DNA from 3 places in the Proteiniclasticum sp. genome. Region 2 is predicted to be linked to each of the others. Evidence: a T-box and tRNA genes for the amino acid it is inferred to sense, from the RefSeq annotation. Region 2 holds a T-box; the other regions hold tRNA genes.
The links. The T-box of region 2 lies ahead of serS (serine--tRNA ligase). A T-box ahead of a tRNA ligase gene usually reads a tRNA of that ligase, here a tRNA-Ser.
Positions count from the first base shown of each region.

Region 1: it encodes a tRNA-Ser, which carries the amino acid that the T-box ahead of serS (serine--tRNA ligase) is inferred to sense. The anticodon was not compared.
Region 3: it encodes a tRNA-Ser, which carries the amino acid that the T-box ahead of serS (serine--tRNA ligase) is inferred to sense. The anticodon was not compared.

Region 1 is NZ_DAMBTF010000018.1:15,375-26,354, reverse strand. It holds gene RTX25_RS10410 (TIGR03915 family putative DNA repair protein) at 1-94, shown strand, start outside; gene RTX25_RS10405 (DNA-binding protein) at 399-560, opposite strand; gene addA (helicase-exonuclease AddAB subunit AddA) at 643-4,332, opposite strand; gene addB (helicase-exonuclease AddAB subunit AddB) at 4,322-7,768, opposite strand; gene RTX25_RS10390 (IS30 family transposase) at 8,209-9,192, opposite strand; partial or broken gene RTX25_RS14620 (helix-turn-helix domain-containing protein) at 9,364-9,504, opposite strand; tRNA gene RTX25_RS10385 (tRNA-Ser) at 9,736-9,826, shown strand; gene RTX25_RS10380 (ribokinase) at 9,959-10,873, opposite strand.
Region 2 is NZ_DAMBTF010000027.1:15,571-26,550, forward strand. It holds gene adhE (bifunctional acetaldehyde-CoA/alcohol dehydrogenase) at 1-2,131, shown strand, start outside; tRNA gene RTX25_RS12480 (tRNA-Ser) at 2,224-2,314, opposite strand; gene serS (serine--tRNA ligase) at 2,441-3,718, opposite strand; T-box leader at 3,774-3,970, opposite strand; gene RTX25_RS12490 (DUF1667 domain-containing protein) at 4,003-4,230, opposite strand; gene RTX25_RS12495 (FAD-dependent oxidoreductase) at 4,241-5,626, opposite strand; gene RTX25_RS12500 (UPF0182 family protein) at 5,640-8,375, opposite strand; gene RTX25_RS12505 (HD domain-containing protein) at 8,406-8,927, opposite strand; gene RTX25_RS12510 (secondary thiamine-phosphate synthase enzyme YjbQ) at 9,122-9,529, shown strand; tRNA gene RTX25_RS12515 (tRNA-Ala) at 9,629-9,704, opposite strand; tRNA gene RTX25_RS12520 (tRNA-Ile) at 9,708-9,784, opposite strand; rRNA gene rrf (5S ribosomal RNA) at 9,788-9,905, opposite strand; gene hydF ([FeFe] hydrogenase H-cluster maturation GTPase HydF) at 10,172-10,980, opposite strand, start outside.
Region 3 is NZ_DAMBTF010000013.1:61,610-72,589, forward strand. It holds gene RTX25_RS08905 (alanine/ornithine racemase family PLP-dependent enzyme) at 1-876, shown strand, start outside; gene serC (3-phosphoserine/phosphohydroxythreonine transaminase) at 1,122-2,204, shown strand; gene RTX25_RS08915 (D-2-hydroxyacid dehydrogenase) at 2,229-3,140, shown strand; gene RTX25_RS08920 (DUF1015 family protein) at 3,157-4,404, shown strand; gene RTX25_RS08925 (carboxylate--amine ligase) at 4,557-5,741, shown strand; tRNA gene RTX25_RS08930 (tRNA-Ser) at 5,846-5,935, shown strand; RNA gene ffs (signal recognition particle sRNA large type) at 5,939-6,203, shown strand; gene RTX25_RS08940 (Na/Pi cotransporter family protein) at 6,272-7,927, opposite strand; gene dnaX (DNA polymerase III subunit gamma/tau) at 8,090-9,823, shown strand; gene RTX25_RS08950 (YbaB/EbfC family nucleoid-associated protein) at 9,890-10,222, shown strand; gene recR (recombination mediator RecR) at 10,287-10,886, shown strand.

The DNA.
Region 1 (10,980 bases), on a different contig from region 2:
GAAAGCGCAGAAACGGTCCATGCCATCAAGATACTGGAAGAATCTTCCGGAGACCGATCGTAGAATAAATCACAGAAATCCACAATCCGATTAAACTGTTTACCATAATTTGACCTTGTCGATCCTGAGCACTTTAAGCTTAAACTATTATAATATTAAAGTATTGCGATAAATATCGAAAAATTAACCAAAATTCGATGTAGTCATTCTAATGTGTACGTACAGTGAAACATATCGTTCGAATGTTACTAGATAAAATCGTTGAATCACTATAATTATTTTCCTTAATCGTTTAAGTAAATTATTCCAGATACACATTTTTTTGATTATTTATCAAATTTTATAGAGAAAAAGACAAAATCCAGAATCTGGAACACATTCCAGTTCTGGATTCACCTTTAGTCTCTGTCGTTTTCGGATCTTTTCTCAGAGCTTAAGAGAAGATTCAGAATGTAGTTGTTCAAAGAACGATTATCGCCCTTCGCTTCATCCGTGAGTTCTTCTTTCAGGTCCTGAGGTAGTGTCAACAAAATCCGAGTTTTGTCTTTACCAACAGCCATATAAAAACACCCCTATCTTTATTGCGTGATAAATTATAATTATATTATACTTCAATTTAAAAAAATAGAAAAGCAAATTTTGTCAGAATATCTGTATTTCTCGGGAATTTGGTACAGAATAGATATAAATTTCACCAGTTCTCATACCTGTAATTGACTCCAAAGCTTCTTTATAATACCTAAGCTGCTCCTGGTATCTTTCCACGAGGACATCTGTATAATTTTCGGACACAACGTAATCTGTTTTGTAATCTATTAGTATCAGATTATCGTCTTCTTCAAAGTACGCATCTATTACCCCTATGACCATAACTTCACTTTCTGTCATATTCATCAGGAATTTGACTTCTCTTTTCAGTCTGTTCTCCTTATCCGCCCTGGCCATCCTCTGACCAAGAACGCTGTCAAGAAGCTTCTTGAGTTTCATCGGATCCACAGCATCTGCTTCTTCCCGCCTCAGGAGTTCATCAGCGACAAGCTTATCGAGCTGATTAATGATTTCATCTAGTTCAGTATGGCTGAAATCAATATACTGCATGACTTTATGAAAAGCGGTTCCTTTTTCAGCTGCGCTCAGTCCTACCCGTTTCATCAGAAATGCTGGCCTCTCCAGACTCTCTTCCTGAATCAGGATATCTCCGATATCATCGGTTTCTCTATGCGCAGCAAGTCTTTTGAGCTCTGTGACCGAAATCTTTGATCCTTTTTTTGTATCCTCTAAAAATGCATACTCATATCCAAGCCTCTGACTGATTTCAAAAGCGGAGGTCTCATCTTTCAGAGTATCCAGCGTAAACAGACCGCTCGGTTTGTTTTCTTCTGAGTTTAGATCCCTGAGAATTCCAGACTTCGATCGTATCTCCAGCTTAACCCCTACATCATCACCCAGAGAATAGATTTTTCCATCGGTACGCTGAGCATAGAAACTCTTGTGTTTCAGGAGTACCGACATAATCCAGTCAAGGTAACCACCCGCTTTTTCAACTTTCCCTTCGAGAATTCTGTGACTATCTCCGGCAGAAAGCTCAGTCCATTTTTTGAGACTCTTTTCCATATCCTTGACCTGACCAGTGATGATGAGTTTTTCCTTTGCTCTTGTGAGAGCAACATAAAGCACCCTCATTTCTTCGGATATATTTTCGAGATTGATTTTCTTTCTGATCACTTCTTTGACCAGTGTCGTATTTGTCAGCCCGCGATCAAGATCGACAAAATTCGGTCCGAATCCTAAAGTTTCGTGCAGGATGATGGGTCTGTTAAGATCCATTTTATTGAACCTCTTTGATGTATTCACAAGGAACACTACCGGAAATTCAAGCCCTTTGGATTTGTGTATACTCATGATTCTGACGAGATTTTCATTCTCTCCCAATATCTTTGCCGCACCGATATCACCGGTGGTCCTTTTCAGCCTATCGATGAATCGGATAAAGTTGAATAACCCCTTAAGGGTTGTTTCCTCAAACTGTTTCGCTCTCTGAAAGAGGATTTTGAGATTTGCCTGTCGTTCAATCCCATCAGGCATTGCTCCGACATAATCGAGATAGGAAGTATCTGTATAGAGATACCAGATGAATTCATCCAGGTTCATGTATTTTGATATCTGTCGATACCCGGATATTTTCTCCAGAAAAGTTCTGACCTTGAGCCTTAGTTCATCAGTGAATCCTTCGCCTTTGACCATATTGTTGTAGAGGAATTCCTTGTCATGAACTTTTCTGATTTCAACCAGATCCTCTTCGCTGAAAGAGAAAATCGGACTTCGAAGAATTGCTAGAAGCGGTACATCCTGAAGCGGATTATCAATAATTTTCAGAAGTGACATCATGGTTCTGATCTCTATGGTATCAAAGTATCCGGTGGAACTGTCGCTGTAGGAAGGAATATTTGCCTCATGCAGCTCTTCCAGGAAAATTGAAGAAGACCTCGACGTCGCCCGCATAAGAATTACGATGTCCCTATAGGTTACAGGTCTCAATCCTTTTGTCGACTTATCATAGACCTTAAACTGTGACCGGATGAGGTCATTGATCTTATCCGCAACCATTTTCGCTTCCACTTCAATCGCTTTATACTCAGAAGGATCGATAGATTCACCCTCATCGGATTCTAAGGTCTCTTCTTCATTTTCTTCAGTTCCATCTTCCTGTGAATTCTCTTCTACAAGCATCACTTCTATCTGGTCATTGTCCTGCATATTTTCCGTCTTTTCCTCGACCACATCTTCGAGGTTTTCCATCTCATAATAGCTTGCACCGTAGATGAGCGATTCTTCATCGCTGTAGTCAAGCTCACCGACTCTAAGACTCATAATGCCTTTAAACAGGAAATTGACGCTGGAGAGGATATTCTTCCTGCTTCTGAAGTTCTTGTAAAGCAGAATCTTTCTGCCGTTACTGTTCCCTTTGAGATCGTAGCTTCTGTATTTTTCCATGAAAAGCTCCGGTTTCGCCTGTCTGAATCTGTATATACTCTGCTTGACGTCACCCACCATGAAGACATTCGGATTTTCATCTTCCTTTCTCGATACCATGGAGATGATGACTTCCTGTACATCGTTGGAATCCTGGTATTCATCCACCAGAACCTCTGAGTATTTCATCTTGTATTCTTTCGCGATTTCAGATGGACCTACAGCTCCGTCTTTCTCTGTGGTCAGAATCTTCAGCGCCATGTGTTCCAGATCAGAGAAATCCAAAAGACTTCTCTCTCTCTTCCGGGCATCATACTTCTCCATGAAAAGCTTTGTCAGTTTTTCCAGCGCCCTAAGCTGCGGCAAGGTTTTGTCTATGATCCTGACATTGTCTTCTTCTGATTCCATGAAGTAGCTTTCTTTGAGATCTTTGAAGAACGCTTTATAATCTTTACGGACATTTTTGACTTCATCAGCCAGTGAAGGATCATGTCCTTTTTTGGCATTTTTCAGTTTCGTCCATTGAACAGTATCCAAAAATACTCTAATTTCGTCGAACTTCGGTTCAGCCTTGAGAAGCTCCATGAATCTCATGTAGATGTCGATATCATCTCTCAGCGCTTCTTCATATCCCTTAATGGGCTCGTGAGATCTGGCCGTTTCAAGTGCATCCTCCAATGGGTTCTCGAATGTACTGAGCAGTACGACAATATCCTCTCTCAGGTTTTTAAGTACCGGAAGATCCATAAGCGATTTTTCGCCAAGATCAAAAAGGGCTACCTTCTCTTCCAGCCATTTAAGCGGCCATGGACTGCTCATAATGAAGCTGTAGAGATTGAGCACAATGCCACCCAGATCTTTATCATCCTTCTTTCCGCCGTATGCATCGACGAGGTCGATAAAATCCTTATCCCCCCTCATGTAAGACTCTTCCAGAGCTTCTTCCAGAGCTTCCTCTCTTAATATCGCTCCTTCAGTCTCATCTGAGATTCTAAAGCCCGGATCCAGTCCGATATGATGGAAATTGCTTCTGATCATCTCAAGGCAGAAAGAATGTATGGTGGTTATGCTGCTGCGATTTAAAAGGAGAAGCTGTCTTTCGAGGTTTCTGTCAGATGGATTCTCATCAAGCGCTTTGATGATCGCCTCACCGATACGCTCTCTCATTTCCGCTGCTGCCGCGTTGGTGAATGTGACCACCAGAAGTGTATCAATATCGATTTTATCCTGTGTGATCATCTGAATGATTCTTTCAACAAGTACTGCCGTCTTGCCTGATCCGGCAGCAGCTGAAACCAGAAGATTGCTGCCTCTTGATGTGATTGCCGCCATCTGTTCGTCTGTCCAGTTATTGGCCATTGCTGCCACCCCTTTCCTTCATTTTTGCCCAAAGATCCTCTATAGGTACCGCTTTCAGATTTCTGAAATGATTTTCCTCGATTTTTCCATCGAACTGACAGATGCTCTTATATGTACAGTAAGTACAGGGAATCTTCTCTTTATCCTTATATGGCATGATGGATATATTGCCGTCGAACAGCTCTTTCAGGATCTGTCCGATGCTTTCTCTGACATAATCTCTCAGGATATCAAATTCATCTTCCGTCAGGATCATTTCCTTATTTTTCTCGGATCGGTTTGCAGTTGAGACCACTTCACCCTGCTTGTTGAATTTCGCCGGAATCACCAGAGAAAATTCATCAATATCTCGATCCATTGACCGGATCACCCTCGCGTCCTTAAGCAGCAGACCCTTCAGTTTCAGGCTTTCCATAACCTTTCTCTCGATCTCCTCATCCGTCAGATTGACGCTGCCTTTCACTAATGGATTATCCAATCTGAAATACAGTACCGCTCCAGGGACAGCCTGAGAGCTGAGTATGCTTTCCCAGTTCCTCAGAACGACATCCAGATACACCAGAAGCTGCAGTTGCAGTCCATAAAAGACATCCTTAAGGGATACATCTTTTGCAGATGACTTGTAGTCGATGATTCTGATATAGGATTTCCCATCCATTTCCATGACATCTATACGGTCGATTCTTCCACGTAGCAGTGCATCTTCACCTGTATCAGGTATCTCTATGGACAACGGTGGCAGTTTTTCACCGTCCTTGCCAAAGCCCAGTTCATTGAACATGGGGACAAAGCTTCCTTTGGAAATCTGAGCAGTTATGGTCTCAAGGGACCGGTTGATGATTTTCTTGACCTTCTCCCCCATATGCTTATATCGGGGCGAACTCTTGTAGATCATATTGGTCCTATCGATGGCATCATCAACGAGTCTGTCCACCGCTTCTCTGATATAGGTTTTATCCACCTCAGACATACCAAGCTGCATGCCTCTGATGTCTTCGGTGAACTGATCGATGACCTCGTGCATGAGCGTGCCCACATCAGGAGCCGTCACTTCATGCATCACTCTGTCCTTGGCTTTCAGTCCGTACTGAATATAGTAGGCGAATGGACATGAGGTGAACCGTTCAAGTCTTGAGACACTAAGATACAGCTGGTTGCCATACAGCGCTTTTACGGATTCCCTGCTGAGGTTCATTGAGGTGTTGGTATAGTTTAATCCTTCTCTGGAAATCTTCAGGCGGCTGCTGAACTCTTCGTCCTGACTGAACCACGAATAGACTTCACCCCAAAGTGGATTCACAGGATCACCCTGATAGTTTCTTCTCATTTCTTTGATCAGTTCGTTGAATGTTGCAACCTTGCCCTCCACTTCGATTATACTTCCGCTTTTCTTATCCATCGGATTTTCATATGCGGTTTCTCTTAGAAGAGGATAGAGTTTCTTCAGTCTTCCGATGACAAGGGAAGGTCTCTGAGATTTCCCATCCATATCCGCTCCTACATAGGAAACGGATAGAAACTCACTGGGTATGGTGAATGCTGTATAGACAAGGAACTGTTCATATATGGATCTCGTCTTGGAATCGATAAAGAGCTCAAACCCTCTTTCTTTGAGTTTAGAAATATCCTTGTCCGTAATGATGCCTTCATCAGAGACGGTCTTAGGAAAGATGCCATCATTGACTCCAAGGATATAGAGCCCGCGAATATTATCACTTTTTACTCTTGCCACATCTCCAAGAATGACCTGATCCAGAGTAAGCGGAATCAGTGCGATCTTATAGCTGATCATAGCCTGTCTCAGCATATCACCGTATACTTCCAGTGAGATTTTCTCACTGCCAAGAACACTGACCAGATCGTCAAAAATGGAGATGATTCCCTTAAGAACCTCCTGATATTCCTTTGCAATCTCCATATCGCTGATTTCATTGACCTGCTCAGAAGATCTTTTTATCACGCCATGGTTTTCCAGATGTTCATAGATCAGTTTAGTCACTTCCTGAACATTTTCCGCTTCGGCAACAGATGCCCTCAGTGGACCATAGACCGTTACGATTTTCTCGCGGATTTCGTTTGTTCTGCTCAGGTATTCCCCCCCTAGTGTTTCATCTTGAATATTCGGGTAGGGGTATACCCAGTCTTTTTCAAAACTGCCTCCCTTGATTCCATTTGCAAGAATATAGTTCTCCAGAATATCCACCTCAGGAGCCCCGATATGTGACAGACTCGTCTTCAGCAGCTTGAACAGTGCATCATAAGTGAATCCCTGATCGATGATCTCAAGAAGCGCAAGGATATATTGAGAAAGCGGACTTCCATCGATGTCTCTTCTCTTATCGAGAAACACGGGAATTTCATGTTCACGGAATACCGACAGAATAATATTCTCATAGGCATCGATATTTCTGCAGAGTATCGCAACGTCCCGATAACGTAAGTTATCGTCTTCACGAATCCTTCGCTTGATGTCCAGAGCGATTTTTTCCACTTCGTCGAAACTGTTCTGCGCTTTATAGATACTGACTGCCTTACAGCTGATCTTAAACGTATCATTCGGATAGGTGAAGTATTCCGATTCAAGATGAGCAAGCTCCGCATTTTCCCTGAACCTCAGGGGAGTTTCATCAGGCAGAATCAGAGGCTTTTCTATTGAAGTACCTGTAATTTCGGCAAGCTTGAATATTTTATCTTCAGTATCTCTTGTGATCTGAAATACCTCACCCTTCTCATTGATTTTATCGATGGTCAGCGTCATGATGACTCTTCTGGTATTTTCCATCAGACCCTGAATGAAAGAAAGCTGCATCACAGAGAAATCATTGAACTCATCAATATAAACTTCAGTGTTTTTCAGAAAATCCGCTCTATGGATTCTTTCCAGTGCATAGTTCATCTCATCCATTGCATCGACATACCCTTTATGGACTTCTTTATCGTAAGCACTATATAAAAGAAGAATATCACTGAATTTCTGAGTGAGTTCCTTGTCACCAGACTCTTCAATGGTTTTTCGAAGCTCCTCCATATCCATATTGTATCTTTTCATTTCATCCATGAGATTTTTTGCCATATCAATAAACCCGGGTTTACCAGCAACAGCTTTGAAAAGATTAAGATCGTCTTTGACATCGCCGATGGCTTTTGTCATCAGCATGCTCTTACCTGTATCAGAAATAAGGCTGTGCGTTGCACCGCCAACTGTAGAAAGGACTCTTCTTACCATGGTGCCGAAGCTCATGACAGATACACGAAAGACACTGGTCTGCCCCAAATGCTTCAGCACTTTCTGCTCGGATCTGAAGGTATACTGATCCGGTACCAGCAGAATAATATTTCGGTCAGGATAGTTTTCCATCTGTATTTTTATTTCTTCATAGACCTTGCTTGTCTTTCCGCTTCCGCCTCGGCCGTAAATCATCTTAAGACTCATCATTTCACATCCTTATTTGTTCCAATAATACTTCTTTATTATACTATATTGACTATCCCAATATGCGGACATTTCTCATTTAGTATGAGCCACTTTCTCATGAGTCATTCATTTTTCCGCTATGAACTTCAGTCCTGCAGGCGGCATCAGGTAAGGAGGGTTCCGCTTCTCACGGGTTAATTGAAAAAGTAACTTCCAGTTTGTAATAGTAACTTCCACTGAAGTCGGAATCGAGAGATGGCCTGATTTCAGTGGTTTTTTCTTTTGTTTGTTCTATCCAATATGGCCAGTTTAGTAGTACAATATATCTGATCAGCAGCACAAAACTGAGTCTTTTTGGGTATGGGAAACCGAAGGTCGAATTTCGCTAACTTTTTGCAAGAGTAAATTCCACCCCGTGTTCTTGTGCGATAATCAGATGCAGATGATGCCTCTGGTCAATATTATTTAAGTAGAGATGGGTGCATTATGACTTTATCGGGTGAGATAAGTTCTGCACCCATCTTCTTTACGAAATCATCTCCGTAGATATCCGTAAATGCTTCGTAGGGAGACTTGTCTCCCAGGTTTTTCCGGATGTAGGAGTTCACGGGATTCATTAATAGTGTAATGTGTTCCTGATTAAATCCGTCGAACGAAGTCCCTTTCGGGATGATCCGACGAAGGAGAGTGTGATTGTTTTCTGCTGCGCCTTTCTGGTATGGTGCATGGGGATCACAGAAGAACACGCGAGAACGAAGAATTCCGTCCGGTGTGTATTCAATGGCGGCGGGGTTGGAAAACTCGCTGCCATTGTCTCCAAGCAGCACGGGAAATATCTGCTTAAAACCCTCTAGACCAAGTTCTTCGAATAGAATGTTGAATACGTCTGTCACAGACCGGGAAGTGTTCGCTTCCCGGATGAATGCAAGCATGTACTGAGGTACCACGAAGTGGATAGTGAGAAGAACTTTCCCGCCCTTGGTTCCTTCCACGCTGTCAATTTCGACTACAGGAATACCTGGATTCGCTTCCATGAAGGTCCTGTAGTCGAGATATGTGCGGTTCTCACGGCATTTTCTGTCCACCTTGAATGTTGTCTTAGGCTTGCGCCTGCCCATGCGCACGACTCGAGGCATGTCGATGTTTCTGGCGGAAAAAACACCCTTATTGACATAGTGGTATAGAGTCCGCTCATGCAGCATGACTTCATCGGCTTGGCTGACGCAGATATGGTGAAGAGACTGACCTTTAAGGAGAAGAGGACTGATCAGCGCATCCAGTCTTAATGCGTCTTTCTCGGTAATCTGGAGGCCCTGACGAGCCTCTGAGCGTATGGCCTCATACTCCTTCTGCGCAGCAGAAGCGCTGTATAGCCGTTTCTCTAGAGAGCATTTCCTCCGTGTCTCGCATCCATTGCAGACATAGGGGGATTTGGTGAGTTTCAGACAGGTTTCGGGGGTATATTCCTTGCAGAGTGTGGAACACTCGTAGGAATGGCAGAAGCTGCATGTGCGGTTGCACTTGACCTTTCCGCACAGTGACTGGAAACCGCAGTTCTTCCTCAGCAGGCAGTTGTTGTAGGGCTTCCCGTAACAGCCTGTCTGCTTGAACTGGATATGGGTTTTGACTTCCTTGGATATGGTTCCGGGGTCTTTCCCGAGATCTCCCGCTATGCTTCTGAGGGATTCTCCAGCCTCTAGTCCATGCTGTATTATGATTCTGTCGTCTAGGGTCAGATGTTTATGCTTGTTCGTTATGTCCTCCTGAAGAGGCATCATCTTTTCTCATCTTATCCTTTTGCACAACTAAGTTCCATATTCCGGTTTGCAAAAGTAATTTCCGTTTCTATTTTTTTCAGTGTGGAATTTAGTTTTGCAATCAACACATCCGCTTCTCACGTTATTTCAAACGTTGAATTCTATTGACAGTGCCTTCTCCCCTTGATATAATGTGTTTTGTGGTAATTTAATATTCATTGACTTCGGTATGGAGAACTACTCAAGTGGCCGAAGAGGCGCCCCTGCTAAGGGCGTAGGTCGGGTAACCGGCGCGAGGGTTCAAATCCCTCGTTCTCCGCCATAGAATCGAAAGTTTCGGTTCTTAGAAACCATCTTTTTATAAGATGGTTTTTTCTTTTGCATAAATTGAACAATAAAAATCACCAGAGAGCAGTCAGAATGATCTGCACTCTGGTGATTTGTCTGTTTTAAGCTACTTGGCCATCAGCTCGTCAATTTCCTTCTTCGTTGGGAGTGAAGGCTGAGCCCCAAGCTTTGTACAGGTCAGCGCACCAGCGGCATTAGCCATTCTGGCTGCTTCTCTCAAGTCTCCTGTCTCGGCAAATGCCATGGCAAGAACGCCTGTAAAAGCGTCTCCTGCTGCGGTTGGGTCTACTGCATTCACTTTAAAAGGTGGAACCATTTCATCAAAGCCTTCGCCATACAGATAGGAACCTTTGTCGCCCATCTTCAGTACGACATACTTGGACCCATTACGCTCCATAAGTTTTTTGGAAGCTTCTCTGGCACTGTCCTGATCTTTAGGATAAATCCCTACGAGCGCTTCTGTTTCTGTTTCATTTGGAGATAGAATGGTTACTGGAGGTAGACCTTCAAGGTCATATTTCTGGGCTGGACCTGCATCAAGTACTGTAATGATGCCTTTTTCATTGGCAAGCTCAATTGCCTTTTTATTGGTTTCAAATGGAATCTCAAACTGAAGAAGAACTGCATCGAACTTATCCTTAAATGCATCTTCCAGTTCATCTGGTGGTGTTTTCATATTGGCTCCAGGGAAAATGATCAGACGGTTCTGTCCATTGTCTTCCAGAGTAATGGCCACGAAACCGGTATTCTCGCCTTCTCTTTCTATAACATACTCTGTATTGATTCCAGCTTCCTTCCACTTATCCAGCAGATATTCGCCGTTCGTGTCCTTACCTACTGTTGCATATGCTGCCACATCAGCACCCGCTCTTCTTGCAGCAACAGCAGCATTACTGCCTTTACCACCTGGAGCATTGCTGTAATCATGTCCGAGAACACTTTCACTCGGTTTCGGGGCTCTTTCGCAGCGAAGGATGAGATCCATCATTACACTACCAACCAATAGAATTTTTGCAGCCATTTTTTATTCCTCCTTGATATTATAATTACATCTGTATAAACATTATCATGTATAGAAATTTCCGTCAATTTTGGAACACCCTGATATATAAGGCAATATGGACCATA
Region 2 (10,980 bases):
CATACTGGAAGCCGCTGTTAAAGCGGGTGCTCCTGAAGGAATCATCAGGTGGATCGATAAACCTTCTCTGGAAATGACCCAGAAGGTCATGGCTTCTGCTGATATTATTCTTGCAACAGGCGGTCCCGGTATGGTGAGGGCAGCCTACTCATCAGGTAAACCTGCAATAGGCGTTGGCGCAGGAAACACACCGGCCATCATCGACGAGACTGCTCACATCAAGATGGCTGTGAGTTCGGTACTGCTTTCTAAAACCTTCGATAACGGTGTCATCTGCGCATCAGAGCAGTCCATCATCGTCCTTGATAAAGTTTATGAGGAAGTGAAAAAGGAACTGTCAGAGCGTGGTGCGTATCTGCTTTCCGCTGAGGAAACAGATGCGGTCAGAAAGGTCATCATGAAGAACGGAACACTGAATGCTGAGATCGTCGGACAGAGCGCTTGTCGCATTGCTGCTCTTGCAGGACTTGAAATCCCAAAGAACAGCAAGGTGATCATCGGCGAAGTGGAAGAGATTTCCGATGATGAACCATTCGCCCATGAAAAGCTGTCTCCGGTACTGGCCATGTATAAAGCATCAGATTTCAACGACGCACTGGATAAAGCGGACGCACTGGTCAAGCTTGGCGGGTTCGGACACACTTCTGTACTTTACACCGATCAGATCCGCTCCAAGGAAAGGATGCAGCTCTTCGGCAGCCGCATGAAAACCGGAAGAACCATCATCAACATGCCTTCTTCCCAAGGCGCCATAGGTGACATCTACAACTTCAGGCTTGCACCTTCTCTTACACTCGGCTGCGGAAGCTGGGGCGGAAACTCCGTCAGTGAAAATGTCGGTGTAAAACACCTGCTGAACATTAAAACAGTGGCAGAGAGGAGAGAGAATATGCTTTGGTTCAGAGTTCCCCAGAAAATCTACTTCAAATACGGTGCACTCGAAGTTGCACTGAAAGAGCTTACCGAGATGAAGAAGAAGAAAGCCTATATCGTGACTGACCGGGTACTCTACAATCTCGGTTACTGTGGAAATATGATCAGAATTCTGGAAGAACAGGACATCGACTTCAAAATATTTATGGATGTTGAACCAGATCCTACCCTTTCCACCGCGAAAAAAGGTGCAGAGGAGATGCTGAGCTACAAGCCCGATGTGATCATCGCTCTTGGTGGAGGGTCACCCATGGATGCTGCAAAAATCATGTGGACACTCTATGAGCATCCTGAAGTCCGCTTCGAAGATCTGGCCATGCGTTTTATGGATATCAGAAAGAGAATCTATCCTTTCCCGAAACTGGGCGAAAAGGCGACCTTCATCGCAGTCCCTACCACCTCAGGAACAGGTTCGGAAGTGACTCCATTCGCGGTCATAACCGACGAGAAAACAGGCGTCAAATATCCGCTGGCTGATTACGAACTGACTCCACATATGGCAATCATCGATACGGAACTCATGATGAAGATTCCAAAAGGACTGACTGCAGCATCAGGATTTGATGCACTTGTCCACGCTATGGAAGCCTATGTATCCGTTCTTGCTTCTGAGTATACCAACGGACTGGCACTTGAATCCATCCGTCTGATTTTCAAATATCTCCCACTATGCTATTCAGAGGGAGAGCGCAATGAAAAAGCGAGGGAAAAAATGGCTCATGCTTCAACTATGGCTGGCATGGCTTTCGCCAACGCCTTCCTGGGGGTATGTCACTCCATGGCTCATAAGCTCGGTGCCTTCCATCATGTCTCTCACGGTCTTGCCAATGCGCTGCTCATCGATGAGGTGGTGCGATTCAACGCAGAAGAAAGTCCGATAAAGATGGCCGCTTTCCCTCAGTACAAGTATCCGAACATCACATACAGATATGCAAGGATTGCAGACTATCTGGGTCTTGGCGGTAGCACGGATGAAGAAAAAATCGAACTTCTGATCACAGCTCTTGGCGAGCTGAGGAAAAAACTGGATATTCCATCCTCCATTCAGGAACTCGATATTCCGGAATCTAAATTTCTGGCGAGCTTAGATGAGATGTCCTACCAGGCTTTTGACGATCAGTGTACCGGAGCAAATCCAAGATATCCGCTCATCAGTGAAATCAAAGAGATGTATCTCAGCGCATATTACGGAAAATAAATCAGAACCCACAAAATCCTGGCGGAAATATCCGCCAGGATTTTTAACTGCTGTAACTTAATCTTCTTCAATAAAAAAATCCGCTATACTTATGGCGGAGAGAGAGGGATTCGAACCCTCGGTACCCGTAAAGGTACGCCGGTTTTCAAGACCGGTGCCTTAAACCAGCTCGACCATCTCTCCATGAGTATAGCGACAATATGTATTATATCAACATTGAAAAAGCATGTCAACGGCTTTTAGGATAAAAATCAGGAGCTGTGTCAAATAAAACACAGCTCCTATCAGGTTCCTCTCTGATTTTCCCCTTTATCTGATGAATTCTTCACCTTTAAGGTAGGGTCTCAGCGCTTCAGGGATAGTTACAGTTCCATCCTCATTCTGGAAATTTTCCAGAATCGCAGCCATCGTTCTTCCGATCGCAACACCCGAACCGTTAAGGGTATGGATGAATTTCGGCTTATCTTTTGGTGTTTCCTTGTACTTGATGTTGATTCTTCTTGACTGGAAATCCTCGAAGTTTGAGCAGCTTGAAATCTCGACGTATCTGTTGTAGCTTGGCATCCAGACTTCGATATCAAATTTCAGTGCTGCAGTAAATCCTAGATCACCTTTGCAGATTCTCACAACGCGATATGGAAGACCAAGTCCCTGAAGCACTCTTTCAGCATCGAGAACCAGCTTATCAAGCTCCGCATAGGAATCTTCCGGCTTTGTGAACTTCACAAGCTCAACCTTGTTGAACTGATGCTGCCTGATGAGCCCTCTTGTATCTCTTCCCGCCGAGCCTGCTTCAGCTCTGAAACATGCAGAATAGGCAACATGCTTCACTGGAAGCTCTTCCCCTGTGAAGGTCTCATTTCGGTACATATTGGTTACAGGAACTTCTGCTGTCGGAATCAGGAAGTAGTCATCCTCTGTAAGTTTGAATGCATCTTCTTCAAATTTAGGCAGCTGCCCTGTACCTGTCATGGACATACGGTTCACCATGAATGGAGGCATGACCTCTGTATATCCGTGATCAGTATGGGTATCCAGGAAATAGTTGATGATTGCCCTTTCCAGTCTTGAGCCGTATCCTTTAAGGAAAGTGAATCTTGAGCCGGTAACCTTACCTGCACGTTCAAAGTCCAGGATATCCAGGTCTGTACCGATGTCCCAGTGGGCTTTAGGGTCAAACTCGAACTTCTTTGGCTCACCCCATTTTCTCACTTCCACATTATCCTCATCGGTGCTTCCTGATGGAACATCCTTGTGAGGGATGTTGGGGAGTCTCATCATGATGAATTCGATCTGTTCATCTAGCTCTCTGACTTTAATGTCCAGCTCTCTTATGCTGTCTCCTAAAGTCTTCATCTCAGCCATGATGTCCATAACATCTTCTCCGGCTTTCTTCTTCTTTGGAATCTCTGCCGATACCTGATTCTTTCTTGCTTTTGCCGTCTCAACTTCGACCAGTGTCACTCTTCTTTCCTCATCAAGAGCCACTACTTTGTCAAAGTCGGAAAGATCGATGCTTTCTCCTCTGTCGCTCATCAGCGCTTTGATTTCTTCCACGTTTTCTCTGATTCTTTTGATATCCAACATGATTATCACTCCTCGTATACTAAAATAGAATATAAAAAAAGAGCCATATCATCCGTAAAGGGACGATATGACTCGTGGTGCCACCCTAATTCGACGGACCGGGGTCCATCCTTAACAAGATAACGGTCTTCTCCGTACTGCGATTAACAGTCCCTCAGAGGCGGATTCCCAATTTATCCACTGCAGATTCACACCATACCACCTGCTCTCTTTAAGTATCTAAAAAGGTACTATTCTCTTCATCGGTTTATTTCAGTTAATTATAGCCTTAAGTCCTTAAAAGGTCAACTCTCCACTGTTTTGGTCACGATGATGTTTACACCGATATTCAGGATATTGCTGCAGATGATGTCCCCTTTGGCAAGAGGGACACCTACATAGATTCTGGAGAGAACCTTCGAAATGTCAATGAAATAGCTTCTGTCCACCGGACGGTCGCTTTTCACCGGTACCATATTATGGGTCTTTGAACCCTTGATTCTGATTACACTCGTATAATACTCCGTTTTCATGACTTACTCCTTACATGGAATCGAATTCCTTGATTCTGGCGAATATGACCTGAGAATCCTTTTTGTCGTTCATGATATCCAGCGGGCTTTTGTGCAGCTCTCTTGCGAGGATTCCGATCACCTTTGTGAGGCAGTAGGATCCCTGGCATCTTCCGAATATCGTGCCCGTTCTTCTTCTTACACCTTCAACGGTTCTTGCACCCATAGGTCTTCTTATGGAATCCACGATTTCCCCTTCAGTCACATTGGAGCAGAGGCAGATCATCTTTCCATACTTCGGATCGATCTTTATGATCTCATTGCGCTCTTCATCGTTCATTTCCCTGAAGCGGTAGTACTTTCTTCTCTTGCCTTCAAAGTCGTTGTTTGAGGTCGCTTTGAAGTGCTGGAGTACCAGCTCCACTGCATCGCTGGTCAGGGCGGATAGTACATTGTCCACAGCGTAGTTCTTCGACTGGATGTGGATATAGCCATCCTCCTGATACTCTGAATCGATCATGATGGGCTCAGTCCAGTACCGGTTTTCATTGATGATGTCCACCCTTTCTGGAGGGAAGGGTCCGATGACGCTTTCCACTTCCTTTTTCATCTGGGAAAACTCCTTGGATGAGGTGGTCTGAAGGCTTGCAAGAAGCTTGTTCGTTGAAGTGGGAAGAAGTGTGATCACCTCTCCGTTGTCCTTGTATTCCTTGATGATATGTTTGACTTCATTCAGGAAGTCCTTCTCGATGAGCATATTTTCCACAATATTATCAGGTCCTACGGTATCCAGATCTTTTTTGATGGTGTATTTATCTCCGAAAGTGGTTCTGACCACAACTCTTGCGGTATAACGGTTTTTGTTTGTGGTGACCTTTATTCCGCCTCGTGGAAGATCCTGAATGTCCGTAACCTCTTCCTCGAGTCTGAAGCTTACACCGTTGTCATAGGCGATTTCAGCCATGGCTGTTGCGTAGTCGTAAGGTGATATGACACCTGTATTCATAGAATAGATGGCATACCCTTCTGACGGCTTGATATTATGGTTCATTTTATTCGCTTCTTTGGTGGACAGTAGAGAGATGCCTTCAATCCCTCTGTCTTTTGCTCTTTTATAAATCTCCTCAGCTTTCTCTCTTGAAGGATAGACGGTGAAGGACGGAACCTTTTCATAGAAAACATCCAGCTCCTCCGATAGTTCATCCAGTTTCATATTGCTTCTTCTGATGAGTTCAAATACTCTGTCGTCTTTAATATCCTTGCCGTCAAGAATAAGAGAAGAGTTGAACAGTGCCACATCCTCGGCTACATCGAAGTTCTTTTCGATGATTCCGATATTCAGGTTGTATTTGCAGAGTTCATAAGCCATGGAACAGCCTACAAGTCCTCCACCCAGTATGATTACATCATAATCCATTGTTCTTCTCCTCCTACTGACCGATCATGGAGTCAAGAACATTCTTGAGCTCTTCCATCAGTCTTCCGTATTCAGCCCAGTTTCCGGCCCTCTGCGCTTCTATGGCATCGTTGAAGAGGTTATTCGCCTCTTTTGCCAGCGTCTCATCGATGACCCCTCCCGGCTCGCCCGGCGTTTCCGCTTCAAAATTGAACAGCATGTTGAGTGTATTTGTGAAGGTATCCGAAATGACGATTTTATCATCATTTGAGATGACAAAACGCTTGATTTCCGGAATGGAATTCTCACCTTCAGCTACAAGATAGATCGGCACCACATATAAAAGACTGTCTTCTATAGGGGTAATGACCATATCTCCAAACTCCACCTGAGAACCGGCATTATCAAGAAGTGAAAGCTCCTTGGAGATTTCCGGATCCTGATTGAGTTTGTTTGTGAAAAGGTATGGGCTCGATACGGTTTTCTGCGGTGGGAATTTATATTCCACCAGCTGCCCGTAGTGCTCCCCTTCCATCCTCACATTGACGATGGCAACCATATTTTCCTTGCCCTTGATTGTATAGTACTCGGTAAATACAAGCTCCAGATCCTGTTCGTCTTCGAAAGAGGTGAACAGGGAGTAAGGCTCCTGTGAAGTGCTTTCTTCATTGTTTGATCCGGTGACTCTTGATTTCTGCCATACATCTTCACCGTTATAGAAGATTGCGGGATTTGTCACATGATACTGCTCAAGAACAGTGGTCTGCATTTCAAAAAGATCTTCCGGATACTTGATATGTTCTCTTAATCCTTCAGGCATTTCCGAAAGATCTTTGAAGAGTTCCCCGAAAATCCTGTTGTAGCTGACGGCTATTGGATCATCCGGATCAGCCAGATAGAAATCGACTGCTCCGGTATATGCATCCACGGTCACCTTGACCGAGTTTCTCACATAATTGAGCCCATTGAAGGTCTTGGCATTGGGATATCTGTCTGTATGGGTATAGGCATCGATCATCCAGTAAACCTTGCTGTCCGAAACAACGAGGTACGGATCTGAATCATAACTCAGAAACGGTGCTATGGTGATGACCCTGTTTAATATATTTCTCTTTCTTATGATCTTTGAATCACTTGTAATCTGCGAAGAAATGAGAATCTTCGGTTCCTTTTCTTCAATGGCATAGAGGAGTCTGTTCAGGAGATTCATCTTTATTCCGGCCTCTCCTGTATACCTGTAGCTTTCATTTTCTCCGCCACGGGGGTAATCGAACTCATCCGTCTGTGTGCCTACGATGACATAATCGGAAACCAGCTCCCCGAAATAGATTCTGGGATTATCCAGAGGAATATCCGTGATGTTATTTGTAGGGATATCCTTCATGAGGAAATCAGGCTGTCCCTGGGCGGTCACAGTACTTGAATCAGACATGACTACACCATATCCATGGGTATAGAAAAGGTGAGTGTTCTGCCAGGTGGATGGAGAGATGAGACTGCTGTCGATCTCTCTCGCAGACAGGAATACCTGTTTCTTCTCACCACTGATCATATATCGGTCCACGTCCACATCATTGAAATCATAATATCCTCTTATGACCTGTGCCTGTCTGATAAAATCAAGGGTATGTCGGTAGGAATTGACCTTTATGCTGTCCACAACTTCCCTGTTGCCCGTGATTTCTCCAGGAGAGATATCTTTATCCGCTTCAAAAAGTCTGATGTCCACATTATTGATTCCGAAAGCCTGCCGGGTCATATTGATGTTGTTCTCGATATATGGACGCTCTCTCTCCAGCTGATTGGGATTGACAACCAGCGCCTCCACAGCAAAAACTGCAGCGATTCGAAGAACACTTAGTGCCAGGATTCCAAGAACAGGATAGGCAATCAGATTGACTTTTTTCTTCACGATTCCAAAAGCCACAACAGCAGCCGAGACAGCAGCTAATACTGCGATAACCCTCAGGAAAGGTACATTGATTTTGATGTCTGTATATCCCGGGCCAAAAACGACGCCTGATTCATTGAACATGACAAGGAAGGAATCCAGATAATATTTCAGTGCCATGAGCAGGAGAAATAGAGAAATCAGCATGGCCAGAGCTTTTCCGGCAAACTGGATAAATCCGTTCTTGATCACGTGAAGAATTCCTCTGGCATTTCTGAAGTTCAGTCTGTTAAACGAACTCTTCGCTGCAATGATTAGATAGATGAGCACTGTCAGAAGAATAAGCAGAACGACAACTGAAAGAGAGAGGGAAATCAGAAACTGATACAGGGGCAGTCTGAATACATAGAAGGAGATATCCTTGCTGAAGATCGGATCCACCTGTCCAAAATCCACACTGTTGAAATACTGGAGAATGACATACCAGTAATCCTTGGCCAGTCCATAGGCGACCACAAGGAAGAAAATTCCCGAAGCGACATACACATATCTGTTTCGCCTTTTAATCTCCCCATCAGTTTTCTGAGGATAGCTCACCAGGTCATACTTTTTGGAGATACTCCTGTAATAGAAAATGGACACCAGATAGAAGATGAGAAAAATCGGCAGGGTTAGACCCGCAACAGCAAGCGCTCTTGTGAGATAGGTTCTTGTATAGCCCACTTCACCGAACCACTGCAGATTGGCAATAAAACTGGTCGAATTGAACAGAATGATCAGCCCGATCAGAACTGCACCAATAATCACGTAAAGATTCTTTTTGCCTTTCAGTCTATTTCTGAACTTGAATTTGAAGTTCGGTTTGATATCGATTTTCATGAATTTGCCTCCAAAAGGTTATTCTTTTTCCTAATAACGGTCATCATATTTCTTAAGCAGATCGTAATATCTGATGAGTTCATCACGATCTTTCTGATTCCCGATCAGCTCTCTTCTATGATGATGAGAACTGACCAGTCTGTAGAATATGGGCGTTTCATCAAAGATTCTTTCTGCTTTCAGAATTTCTCCGCCTCTTTCTCCATGATAGAGATATGACTGAATAAAGGGAAAGCGTAGAAGTATAGTGATTCTTCTGCCTAAGAGTTTTTTCAGTATCACAGCCATGCTTTTCTCGAATAGATTCATCGGACGTGTGATCTTTCCGATATCATGAAAAAGTGCAGCTCTGATCATGCCTTTTTCCCTGTCTTCGCCCAGTTCCTCGCGAATATCCTTCGCAATGAGTATACTGTGGATCTGTTCGGATTTTTTGAGCCTCCTGAACAGACTCAGTTCCTTTTCATTTAAATACAGAATCAGAAAATCTTCATCGATCTTCTGATAACTGTAACGGATATTCTGAATAAACTGCCGGATGCGTTTCACCATATTTACCTCTATCGGATGAATGTTCCGATCATGAACACTCTCGCTGATCATACTTAGAATCATAATACAATTATAATCTAAAACATTGCATAATTTGCGGACGTTTAGAGAATATTAATGGATATGTTAAAGAAAGTGGAAGAAGAAAGAAAAATATTCATGTATAATGAAGAAAAAGAGTCAGGGAGGACAGGATGAAGATTTACAAAAAACAGCTGGAATTCAAGACAACCAAAAGACAGGATTTTTATGAGATCACCGACGAGGTAAGAAAAACACTGGAGGAGTCGAAGATCAGTGAAGGCATCCTTACAGTCTACTCTCCTCATACTACAGGTGCAGTATGCATCAACGAAAATGCGGATCCGGATGTCATAACAGATATGCTCTATGCACTGGACAAGGCTTTTCCTGACGATCCGAAATTCAAGCATATGGAAGGCAACTCCCAGGCGCATCTTAAGTCCATCAATATCGGAAGCAGCCAGAGCCTCATCGTAAGCGGTGGAATGATCGAAATGGGTATCTGGCAGGGCATATTTTTCTGTGAATTCGACGGACCAAGAACAAGAAAAATTACCGTTCATGTCATGGGCGAATAGAAAATATAGTAACTGCTGAACAGCCGGGGATTTTCCCCGGTTTTTTCATAAAACGGAAAAATCCGAATATCGCCATCTGGCAACATTCGGATTTTTTTATGGTGGAGATAAAGAGACTCGAACTCTTGGCCCCCTGCGTGCAAGGCAGGTGCTCTCCCAACTGAGCTATACCCCCATATGGTGGACCTTCAGGGACTCGAACCCCGGGCCGACCGGTTATGAGCCGGTTGCTCTAACCAACTGAGCTAAAGATCCAATAACTGGCGACGACCTACTTTCCCACAGGGCCTCCCCTGCAGTATCATGGGCTCGTATAGGCTTAACCTTCGTGTTCGGAATGGGAACGGGTGTAGCCCTATGCGATATAGACACCAGATAACTGTAAATTACGATTAGCATCGTAAAATACTATACAAAACGTGAAAACAAGAATATCGCTTCACGTATTGGTTTCACAAAACTTTATTAAAATTTTGAGAACAATAATTATTATAAGTGCTGTAGTGACAACTGTCAACAGATTTTATTTTTATTCCATGAAAGATTGTTTTTTCCTGCAAAGGAGCGTATGAACCCCATACCGCCCCTTTATATCCTTGATCCATTATCTTTTAGAATCTGTCATTTTATAGGTACATCCGATTACAGTTTCTCTTTGAGCGGCATGATGCTTCGTTCCAGTATCCCGTTCATATGCGCAATAAGGATACCGTAGTTTGTTATGGGCATATCGTTTTCTATGGTACGGCAGATTCTTGACTGCATTTCTTTTTCGTTCAGCATACATCCACCGCAGTGGACAACAAGATCGTATTTCTCCCCTTCCCGATTGAACTCAGTTCCGCTGGAGTGAACAAAGAACAGCTTCTTGCCGGTATACTCACTGATCCATTTCGGAAGCTTTGCCGTACCGATGTCATCACATTGCCTGTGATGAGTGCAGCCTTCAGAAATGAGGACTCTCTGATGATCCTTTAGCGTGTCCAGAGCATAAGCCCCTTTTACAGCTTCACTGAGATTTCCCTTATATCTTGCCATGAGTATGGAGAAGCTTGTCAGGGCAATATCCTCAGGAACGATTTTTTTGACCTCATGAAATGCCTGGCTGTCCGTGATGACCATTCTGGGCTTTCTGTTAAGCACGGATAGTGCATCCGAAAGCTCATCCACCTGAACAATCAGTGCCTGTGCCCTGCTGTCTAAGATGTCTCTTATGACCTGCTGCTGAGGCAGTATGAGTCTTCCTTTTGGTGCAGCAGAATCAACTGGCACAACAAGAATGATGAGATCTTTCGGTGAAATGAGATCGGAAATGAGTTTTTTCTTATAGCCTTCTTTACCCGCAATCCTGCCCATGAGCTCTTTGAGCTCATGGATATTCTTCATAGTAGAGGCGCTCACTGCAATTGATTCGGATCTGTTATCGCCACTGCTGAGATTCATCGGCTCTT
Region 3 (10,980 bases), on a different contig from region 2:
AAAAGCGAAATCCGTGATGTGGTGAAGTACTGCGACTACAGTCTCAACTCGGAGATCGAAACGCTGAGAGAAATCGGGAAAGTGGCCAGGGAAATGAACACGGTCCATAAAGTGATCATCATGGTGGACCTGGGTGATTACCGTGAAGGCATCAGGTACCACAGAGTGGAGCAGTTTGTTCAGGAAGCCATAGAGATCGAGGGTGTCGAGATCAGAGGATTCGGCGTCAATCTGACCTGCTTCGGCGGAGTGATTCCCGAACAGACGACACTTCTACGCCTTGTGGAGATTTCGGAGACCATGAGGGTCAAATATGATCTGGAAATCGATATCGTTTCAGGCGGAAGTTCCTCAAGCGTCTATCTCCTCAATGAAGAGAACGGATTTCCCATGGGCATCAACAATCTGAGGCTGGGTGAGGTCATGCTTCTCGGCAAGGAAACAGCCTTCGGAAAGCGCTTTGATGGACTGTATGAGGATGCGTTCATTCTGAAAGCCCAGATCATAGAGCTTAAGGACAAGCCTTCCGTTCCTCATGGAAGAATCGGAAGAGACGCTTTCGGAAATGTACCCATTTATGAGGACAGAGGAATCATCAGACGTGCAATACTTGCTCTTGGGAAGCAGGATGTGGATCCTTCGGGAATCGTTCCGGTCAATCAGGACATCAGTATTCTTGGTGCAAGTTCCGATCATCTCATTCTGGATCTTTCCCGAGACAGATATTCCTATCAGGTGGGAGACATCATCCACTTCTATGTGAAATATGGCGGAATGCTCAATGCCATGACTTCTCCCTATGTGGAAAAAATCTACATCGAAGACGAGAAAAACGGTGAGGATGAAGAGGAATTTCTTCTGGTGGAGAGCATCTGATTTCAATCTGACTATGACGGGTGGAAATTTGGTAATGCCAATGTCGAAAATATTCGAGAATCAATTGATTATAGTGTAAATGATTACAACCTTAAATTCCGATATTTTTTTCCTGACCAGTTGTTTTCTGCCAATTTAAAAATGGTTCATTTTTATTCGGTAAAATAGTGTTTACCAATATTTTATTAGATGACATAATGAAAGTACTGTACTGAATCAATCATGATTATAAAGGAGCGATAACATTGTCAAGAATTTTTAATTTTTCCGCCGGCCCATCCATGCTTCCTGAAAGCGTACTGGAAAAAGCTGCAAGCGAAATGTTGAACTACAAGGACTCAGGAATGTCCGTCATGGAAATGAGCCATAGAAGCAAGGTCTATGACAAAATCATCAAGGAAACAGAGCAGAAGCTAAGAGACGTCATGTCCATTCCAGACAACTACAAGGTACTGTTCCTTCAGGGTGGTGCTACACTTCAGTTCTCCATGATTCCTATGAACCTTATGGTGAAAAACGGAAAGGCTGACTACATCGTATCCGGAAGTTTTTCAGGCAATGCCTACAAGGAAGCTCAGAAGTATGGCGAAGTGAATCTTGCCGGAACAAGCAAGGAAGATAACTTCAGTCATATTCCTACACAGGAAGAGCTGACACTTACAGAAGATGCGGACTATCTCCACATCTGTGAAAACAACACCATCTTCGGAACCACCTACAACTATCTTCCGGAGACAGGCGGAGTGCCGATCGTATCAGACATGTCCTCATGCATTCTTTCCAAGCCTGTGGATGTTTCAAAGTACGGCATGATCTATGCCGGCGCTCAGAAGAACATGGGACCTGCGGGACTTACTGTCGTCATCATCCGTGAAGACCTTATCGGAGAGCCTCAGGACAAGACTCCGGTTATGCTCCGTTACGATATCATGGCGAAGAATGATTCCATGTATAATACACCACCGACTTACGCGATCTACATCCTCGGACTTGTTCTTGACTGGGTAGAAAGCATGGGCGGTGTAGAAGGCATGCTCGAGCATAATGAAAAGAAGGCAGCCATTCTTTATGATTATCTGGATTCAAGCAAGCTCTTCAAGACAAATGTGGTCAAGGAAAACAGATCCATCATGAATGTCACTTTCTATACAGGAAACGAAGAACTGGATGCGAAATTCGTCAAGGAAACAGCAGCCAAGGGCTTCTCAAACCTTAAGGGACATAGATCTGTAGGCGGTATGAGAGCATCCATATACAATGCGATGCCGATCGAAGGCGTACAGGCTCTTGTTGATTTCATGAGAGAATTTGAAAAGGAAAACGCTTAATCCTAAATACAAGGGGGAGATCATATGATAAGAATACTTGCAGCAGACGGAATGGAACAGAGTGCTATTAAGACATTGGAAGAATTGGGGTTTGAAGTTGTCAACGAGCATTATGAACTGCCGGAACTGAATGAAAAGATCAAGGAGTTTGACGCAATCATCGTCAGATCCGCAACCAAGGTCAGAGAACCGCTGATTGATGAAGCGCTGAAAACTGGAAGACTGAAACTCGTCATAAGAGGTGGAGTAGGTGTAGACAATATCGATGTGAAGTATGCAGAAGAGAAAGGGATCGCAGTCAGAAACACGCCTAATGCATCCAGCGCCTCTGTAGCTGAGCTTGCCATCGGACATCTTTTCAGCATCTCACGTTTCATGCACATTGCCAATGCCACCATGAGACAGGGCAAGTGGAACAAGAAAAACTACAACGGCATCGAACTGAAAGGAAAGACTTTAGGTCTCATCGGATTCGGAAGGATCGCAAAAGAAGTGGCGATCAGAGCCAATGCCCTAGGCATGAAGGTCATCTATACAAACCGAAGCGGACACAAGCCTGAAAATGAACCTTACAAGTATGTCACACTTGAAGAACTGTACAAGGAAGCGGACTTTATTTCCCTTCATATGCCGAAACTTGCAGACAGACCTTATCTGATCGGCAAGGAAGAAATCGAAAAGATGAAGGACGGCGTTTATCTTGTCAATACCGCAAGGGGCGGACTCATTGACGAAGATGCACTTTGCGATGCTCTGGATTCAGGCAAGGTCACAGCGGCTGCCATAGACGTATTCCGTGAAGAACCTACAAAGAACGAAAGAATCTTCACCCACGATAAGATCTCACTGACCCCTCATATCGGCGCATCAACAGATGAAGCCCAGCTGAGAATCGGGGAAGAGATCGTGTCGATCATCAAGGCGTTTTTCGCATAGGAAAAGGAGAGAAACCATGGCAACAGTAAGAGCATTCCGTGCAGTAAGACCAAGTGGAGAATTAGCAGACAAGGTCGCTGCACTACCCTATGACGTGATGAATTCAGAAGAAGCCCGTGAGATGGTCAAAGACAATCCATACAGCTTTCTTCATGTAGACAAGGCGGAAATCGATCTTGATCCATCCATGGATCACTACGATGAGAGAGTATACGAGAAAGCCCGTGAAACCCTCATGAGATTCATCGAGGAAGGTACTCTGATCACAGAAGAGAAGAAAGCACTCTATATCTATACTCTGGTTATGGACGGACATCCTCAGACAGGTCTTGTTTCGCTTGCTTCCATAGACGACTACATGAACAATGTGGTCAAAAAGCATGAGTTCACAAGAGCGGAAAAAGAGGCGGACAGAATCCGCCATGTGGATGTGACCAATTTCCATACCGGACCGATCTTCCTGACGTATGTATTCAAGGATGAGATCACAAAGATCATCGAAGACTACAAGACACAGCACGCTCCGATCTATGATTTTGTTGCAGAAGATGGTGTAAGACACACTGCATGGGCAATCCTTGAAGATGAGATCATCGAATCGCTCGTGGAAAAGTTCAGACATGTGGAATCTCTGTATATCGCTGACGGACATCATAGAGCAGCTTCTGCTGTGAGAGTCGGGATGATGAGAAGAGAACACAATCCTGACTTTACCGGTGATGAGGAGTTCAACTATTTCCTCTCCGTCATTTTCCCGAGCAATGAGCTGAGAATCATGGACTACAACCGTGTGGTCAAGGACCTTAACGGCTGCAGCGAAGAGGAATTCCTTAAAGCGGTGGAGAGTGATTTCAGAGTTGAAGCCTACAAAGGCGAAGGACCATTCAGACCCATGAGAAAGCATACCTTCGGTATGTATCTTAAAGGACAGTGGTACCAGATGGAAGCCAAAGAACATATCGTATTCGACGACGATCCGCTGAAGAGACTGGACTGCAAGATCCTTCAGGATCATCTCCTGCATCCGGTTCTTGGTATCGAAGATCCGAGAGTGGACAAGAGAATCGATTTTGTCGGCGGAATCAGAGGACTTCTTGAGCTGGAGAGAAGAGTGGCAAACGATATGAAGGTTGCTTTTTCTGTTTATCCGACCACAATCATGGACCTCATCTCCATATCCGATGCAGGCATGGTTATGCCACCAAAGTCCACCTGGTTTGAGCCGAAGCTGAGAAGCGGACTTTTCCTGCACGATCTGGAATAAAAGAAGATACTCTCAAGACTGCCAAAGGCACAGTGTGTGCTGCCCTGGCAGTCTTTTTTCGTGAAATCCCATCGCATCCACCGTTTTTCGGTGCAAAGAGGGCCTTTATGTATTATAATTTACTCATTATCAGATGGAGGAAGAACAGAGTGATGAAAAATAAAGCAGTGATCCTGGGCTCAAATTATTATATCGGACTATCGATCATCAGATGCCTGGGAAAAGAAGGAATATATACGGTCGCCATGGATTATTCTAAGGAAAACACCTATGGTGCGGATTCAAAATATCTGAAGGAACAGATCATCGTTCCTCATTACAAGAAACAGGAAGAGGAACTTGTAAGGTTCATGGTGAATTTTGCAAAGAAAGAAAAGGTGAAGCCTGTTCTTTACCCGAGCGGTGACCCGTACGTGGAGTTCATCGACCGTAATTTCGATGCACTTAAGGAAGGCTATCTCTTCCCCATGGATGTTAAAGGCAAATGGACAGACATCATGATGAAAGACACTCTGGAGACGCTTGCTGTAAAGTACGGTATGCCGATCCCTGAAAGTGTTGAGCTGAATGATTCCGATATCTTTGATAAAGTGGATAAAATAGTGGGCTATCCCTGCATTTTGAAACCCACAGAATCGACCATGTTTGTGGCGAAGTTCAGGGTGAAGAATTTCATCGTGAATAACCGAGAAGAACTTCTGAAGTACAGAGACATCATTCTTGAGAGCAGTCTTGACGGCGTGATTCAGAGGATCATTCCGGGCTTTGACGATCATATGTATACCTATGACGCCTATCTTGACAGAAACTCCGATGTGACCCACTGGATGACCTGTCAGAAGCACCGCCAGTTCCCCATCAATTTCGGGGCATCGGTCTATACCGAGCAGAGACTTGTTCCTGAGCTCCACGAAATGAGCAGAGATTTCTTCAAGGCCATAGGGTACAAGGGATTCGGTGAAATAGAGTACAAGAAGGACTCGACAACAGGAAAGTTCTATCTCATCGAAATCAATACAAGAACAACAAACTTAAACAGCCTTCTGGATAAAGCAGGCATAAACTTTCCGCTTCTTGCCTACAGGGAAATGATCGGAGAGAAGATCGAAAAAGACATGAAGACTTATGACTCCAATATCCATTTCAGATACCTCTACGAGGACCTTCTGGCCATAAGAGAGTATGTGAGAGCCGGCCAGCTCAGTCGAATGGACATCATGAAGTCACTCTTCAGAAAAAAAGCGCCTGCCATCTTCAGTTTTTCCGATGTCAGACCTGCTCTGGGATTCCTATCCATGGTCTTCGGAAAAGTGAAGAAAAGATCCCATAGAGGCTAGGATACCCGATGAAAGAAATATTCCTCATTTACTGTTGACTTAATGGGGGTTTTCCTTTAAAATTAACTGTGTTGCTCATAAAGTTTCTTTGTGAGCACTTATGTGGAGAGGTGGCCGAGTGGTCGAAGGCGCACGCCTGGAAAGTGTGTATCGGGGAAACTCGATCATGGGTTCAAATCCCATCCTCTCCGCCATTACCGTGCTAGACGGGGAGTTAGCGGTGCCCTGTAACCTGCAATCCGCTATAGCAGGGTGTAATTCCTATCCGAGGCTTGAACTTTCAGGGTCTGACCCTTAAAAGTGACGTTGATAAATGGGTCCCACGCAACGGATGTCTATGAACCTCGTCAGGACCGGAAGGTAGCAGCGATAAATAGAATTTTTCGTGTGCCGTGGCAAACCTGTTTTGAGTTTACTATTTGGGTAACGCTTGAACGTTTATTGTCAGAGTTAGGTGCACGGTTTCAATTAAAAGATAAGAACCCTTAGTTCAGATTTTGAACTAAGGGTTTTGCTATTTCTGAAAAGTATCATTCTAGGGGTGCAGCGATTCCTTTAAGCTCATATCTGCAGAGCTTAGCGATTTTGTAGAGGTAGCCGCTGATCCTCTCTAAAGTTTGAAGAATTTCAAGGTAGATAAGGGAAGCTTCCATGGTGCACTTCTCCTCTTCAAGTCGAAGGACGTGGTTATCACTGTACTTGGCCACTTTTCTGTCCATGCTGATGTCGAGTTCTCTTATTCTCATGAGGTTATCTTCCTCATGATGATTGAGGTTCTCGCAGGTCTTCTCGTACATCTCGTTCAGCATGTTTCTCAGATTGTCCAGTTCTTTAAGGGCTTCTTCGGTGAAGAACATTTCCTTGTCGTTTCGCTGGATCTGAAGGGACATGAGATGACTGGTATGATTGGCCATCCGTTCAAGATACTTTGCTCCTTTGATGACGCCAGGAAGGGAGATGGACTGCTCCTCACTGAGCGTACGCTTCGAAAGGCTGATCATGTACTTTGTCAGCTCTTTCTGAAGTGAAATGACATCCTTTTCCATGACGGATACCTCGGCAGAAGATTCTGTCGTGTCTTTCAGGATGTTCTCAAACGTCGCATTCAGCATATCCTTGTTATGGGTTAAGGTTCTTCTGAGTTCTCTAAGGCTTGCATCAAGGGCAGCAACAGGAGTATCAAGGAGAAGCTTATCAAGGTAAGATTCTTTACGTCCGTCTTTTGCTTCCTTGTCCTTGACGATGGTCATGAGCAGACTCACAAAGTACTTGTTAAGAGGAAGGAAGATGAGTGCGACGATGATGTTGAAGATGGTATGAGAGTTTGCGATCTGGAGCTGGATATTCGTACTTCCCTGAACGGAAAGGGTAAAGTATTCGATAAGCTTTACAAAAAGCGGAAGAAAAGGAAGTGCGATGAGCACACCTATGATGTTATGCAGAGCATGTCCCCAGGCTGTACGCCTTGCATTGGTGTTTCCGTTGATGGATGCGACAAGAGCGGTAACGGATGTACCAATGTTGTCCCCAAGCATGAGGATGACAGCTGTTGTAAGGGATATCAGTCCCGCGTTGCCAAGGAGAATGACAATGCCTACAGTCGCTGCACTGCTGTGCACAAGCGCCGTCGTCACCGTTCCGATAAGAATGCCTAGGATGACATTGGATGCATAGTGCTCAAAGAAATACCTGATGGACGCATTGTTTTCCATGTAAGGAATTCCCTCATTAAGAATCATGAGGGCTAAAAGCATGAATCCGATACCCATGATGGAGTGCCCCGCATTCTGAAGCTTATGGGTTTTGCCTGCAATTTTAAAGATGAATCCGACAGCGATGATCGGCAGTGACAGCTGGATGAGATTGAAGCTGAAGCTGAGTGCCATGAACTGTGCGGTGATTGTTGTTCCGATATTAGCCCCGTAGATGATTCCGATGGCCTGGGAAAGTCTCATGATGCCCGAATTGACAAAGCCGACACTTAAAACCGATATGGCTGTGCTGCTCTGAACTAAAGCGGTCAGAAAAATACCCGCAAGAAAGGCTTTCCAGAGCTTGCCTGTGAGCCTCTCCAGGATTTTCTTCATCATCTTGCCTGACATTCTTTCTAGGCCTTCGCCCATCATGTCTACGCCGTACATGAGAAGGGCTGTACCGCCCATGATCTGAAAAATAAACTGCACCATAATTGCATCATCCTCTGAATGGTATATTCTGATTTTGCTGAATATGATCTTACTACTATCAACATAGCACTATAAGTCTGAATTTTCAATTTAGTTAAGTTTTGTCAAGCCACTGAGTTTCTAGGGAAGTTGCCCAGATTCCATGAAAAAGAGAGTCATCTCATGTATAATAATAAGGTAAGTAATATTTTGGAAGCAGGTGAAAAGGTCATGGCATATACCGCACTTTATCGTGAATGGAGACCTAGAGTATTTAGCGATGTGATCGGTCAGGAACATATCACGACCACACTCATCAATGAAATAAAAGCCAATCGCATTGGCCATGCATATCTTTTTAGCGGAACAAGAGGAACGGGAAAAACCACCTGCGCAAAGATCATGGCGAAGGCATTAAACTGTGTGGATCTTAAAAACGGAGAACCCTGCAACATCTGCCACATGTGCGTGAAAATCGATGCAGGCATGTCACTTGATGTTGTGGAGCAGGATGCTGCTACAAACAACAAGGTGGATGACATCAGAGATCTCATCGACGAGGTACAGTATCCGCCTCATGAAGGAAAGTATAAAGTCTATATCCTGGATGAAGTCCATATGCTCTCAACAGGAGCAGTCAACGCATTTCTTAAGACACTAGAGGAGCCGCCTGAGCATGTGGTGTTCATCCTTGCGACAACGGATCCCCAGAAACTGCCGGTGACCATCCTTTCAAGGTGTCAGAGATTCGATTTCAAGAGAATCAAATATACGGAAATCTCAAAGCGGTTAAGACGTATTGCAACAGACAAGGGCGTCTATGCAGAAGACCGGTCCCTTGATCTCATCGCCCGAATCTCCGATGGGGCCATGAGAGACGCACTGTCCATCATGGATCAGGCTATCAGTATGGGAGAGGGTAAACTCGAATACGAAGATCTTCTCGATATGCTGGGACTTTCCGGTCAGGAGAATCTTTTCAAACTGTCTGAAGCCATGCTGAGCAAAAACGTCAAGGAATCCATCAGAATACTTGATGAGGTGGTCGATGGGGGAAAAGATCCCTACAGCTTCACCAAGGATCTCATCATGCACTTCAGAAATATTCTGGTTGCAAAGATCATGCCGAACCCTGAAGAGGTCATCGATCTTTCCAAAGAAGACATTGAAGTCATCAAGCGTCAGGGTGATATTGCATCCAATGAGGTCATCACAAGGATCATCAGAAACCTACAGAAGGCGGAGGAGCAGGCGAAGTTCAGCAAGCAGTCAAGAATCTATCTTGAACTTGCCATCATCAGTCTCACAAAGAACGAGCTGGATTCATCCAGCGAGTCTATGCTCGGAAGACTCTCGATTATAGAAGACTTCCTGAGACGTGGACAGTTCAAGGAGAAGAGCGGTGATGAAACCGTAAAGCCTCAGACTGCTCAGGTCAAGGAAGCGGCACCTCAAAGAGAGAAGACTGCAGCAGCAGATGAGAAGCCTCATCCACTCACCGGGAAGGAAGAGCTCAAGGTAGTCAAAAATGCGGTCAGGATTGAGGAAGAAGCATTTAATGATGACTGCAAGGTAACACTTGATCTGGTCAGAAGAAACTGGAAGGAGATCATGGAAGCCCTTAAAGCGAGAAGACAGATGATCATACAGGCGTCCATCATTGTCGGTCAGCCAGTAAAATGCGATCGTGGAGTCATTGAGGTAAGGTTCACAAAAGAATATGCATTCAGCAAGAAGAGACTGGAGAAAAAAGAGAACAGAGATATTCTTGAGGATGCTGCAAGCTCGATTTTAGGCGAACCTGTAAAATTCAGATTCACTGTAGAAGGTGAACGTGCAGAGAAAGAAGAAGAGACTGAAACTGAGAGCTTTGACGATGCCCTCAAGAAATTCGGCATCGATGTGGTCGACGAATAGAAGTTGCACCGGATGCGAAGTTATAGTACATTAAAAAAAAGATAAAATATATGGAGGTATAAAGTTATGGCAAAGGGATTCCCAGGAATGGGCGGAGGAAATATGAACAACCTGCTTAAGCAGGCACAGAAAATGCAGAAGGATATGGAAAAGAACCAGAAGGAGCTTGAAACAAAGGAATATGAAGCGTCTGCTGGCGGCGGAGCGGTTACAGTAGTGGTTAATGGAAAGAAGAGACTACAGGATGTTAAGTTTGATCCGGATGCAGTAGATCCTGACGATGTTGAAATGCTGCAGGACCTTGTCTTATCTGCTGTAAATGCAGCTATGCAGATGGCTGATGAAGATGCGGAAAAGGTCATGGGTAAACTCGCAGGAGGAATGCCAGGACTGTTTTAGTCATTTTGAAAGGTTAAGACATGTAGACTGCTCACTTGATGGTGAGCATTATGGAGGAATATAAATGGATTTTTATCCAGTTGCAATCGAGAAGCTGATCGAAGAATTCGCGAAGCTTCCCAGTATCGGTAACAAGACAGCACAGAGACTTACCCTGCATGTTTTGAACCTTCCCGAGGATGAGGTGCGCGAGTTTGCAGAAGCACTCATCAAAGCAAGAGGAACAATCAAATACTGCCAGGTCTGCGGAAACTACACAGAAAAGGATCCTTGTGCAATCTGCGGGAATCCGAATCGCGATCACAACGTCATCTGCGTTGTTGAGCAGCCTAAGGACATCATGGCCATAGAGAGGGTAAGAGACTTCAATGGCGTGTATCATGTGCTCCACGGCAGTATATCGCCCATGGCAGGAAGAGGACCGGAGGACATCAAAATCAAAGAACTTGTCAGACGAATGTCCGGTGAGATTAAAGAAGTCATTGTCGCGACGAACTCCACCATCGAGGGTGAAGCCACTGCGATGTATATCTCAAGAGTGCTTAAACCGCTTGATGTGAAAGTGACGAGAATTGCATCAGGAATGCCGGTGGGCAGTGATCTTGAGTATGCGGATGAAATCACACTTTCCAAATCATTCGAAGGTAGAAAAGAGATTCTTTAAAATAAAATAAGGTGTCAAAACCTAATAAAGTCATCCCAAAAATTTAAACACCCCTTAGAGCGATAAGCAGCATCAACTGCTTCGCTCTTTTTTT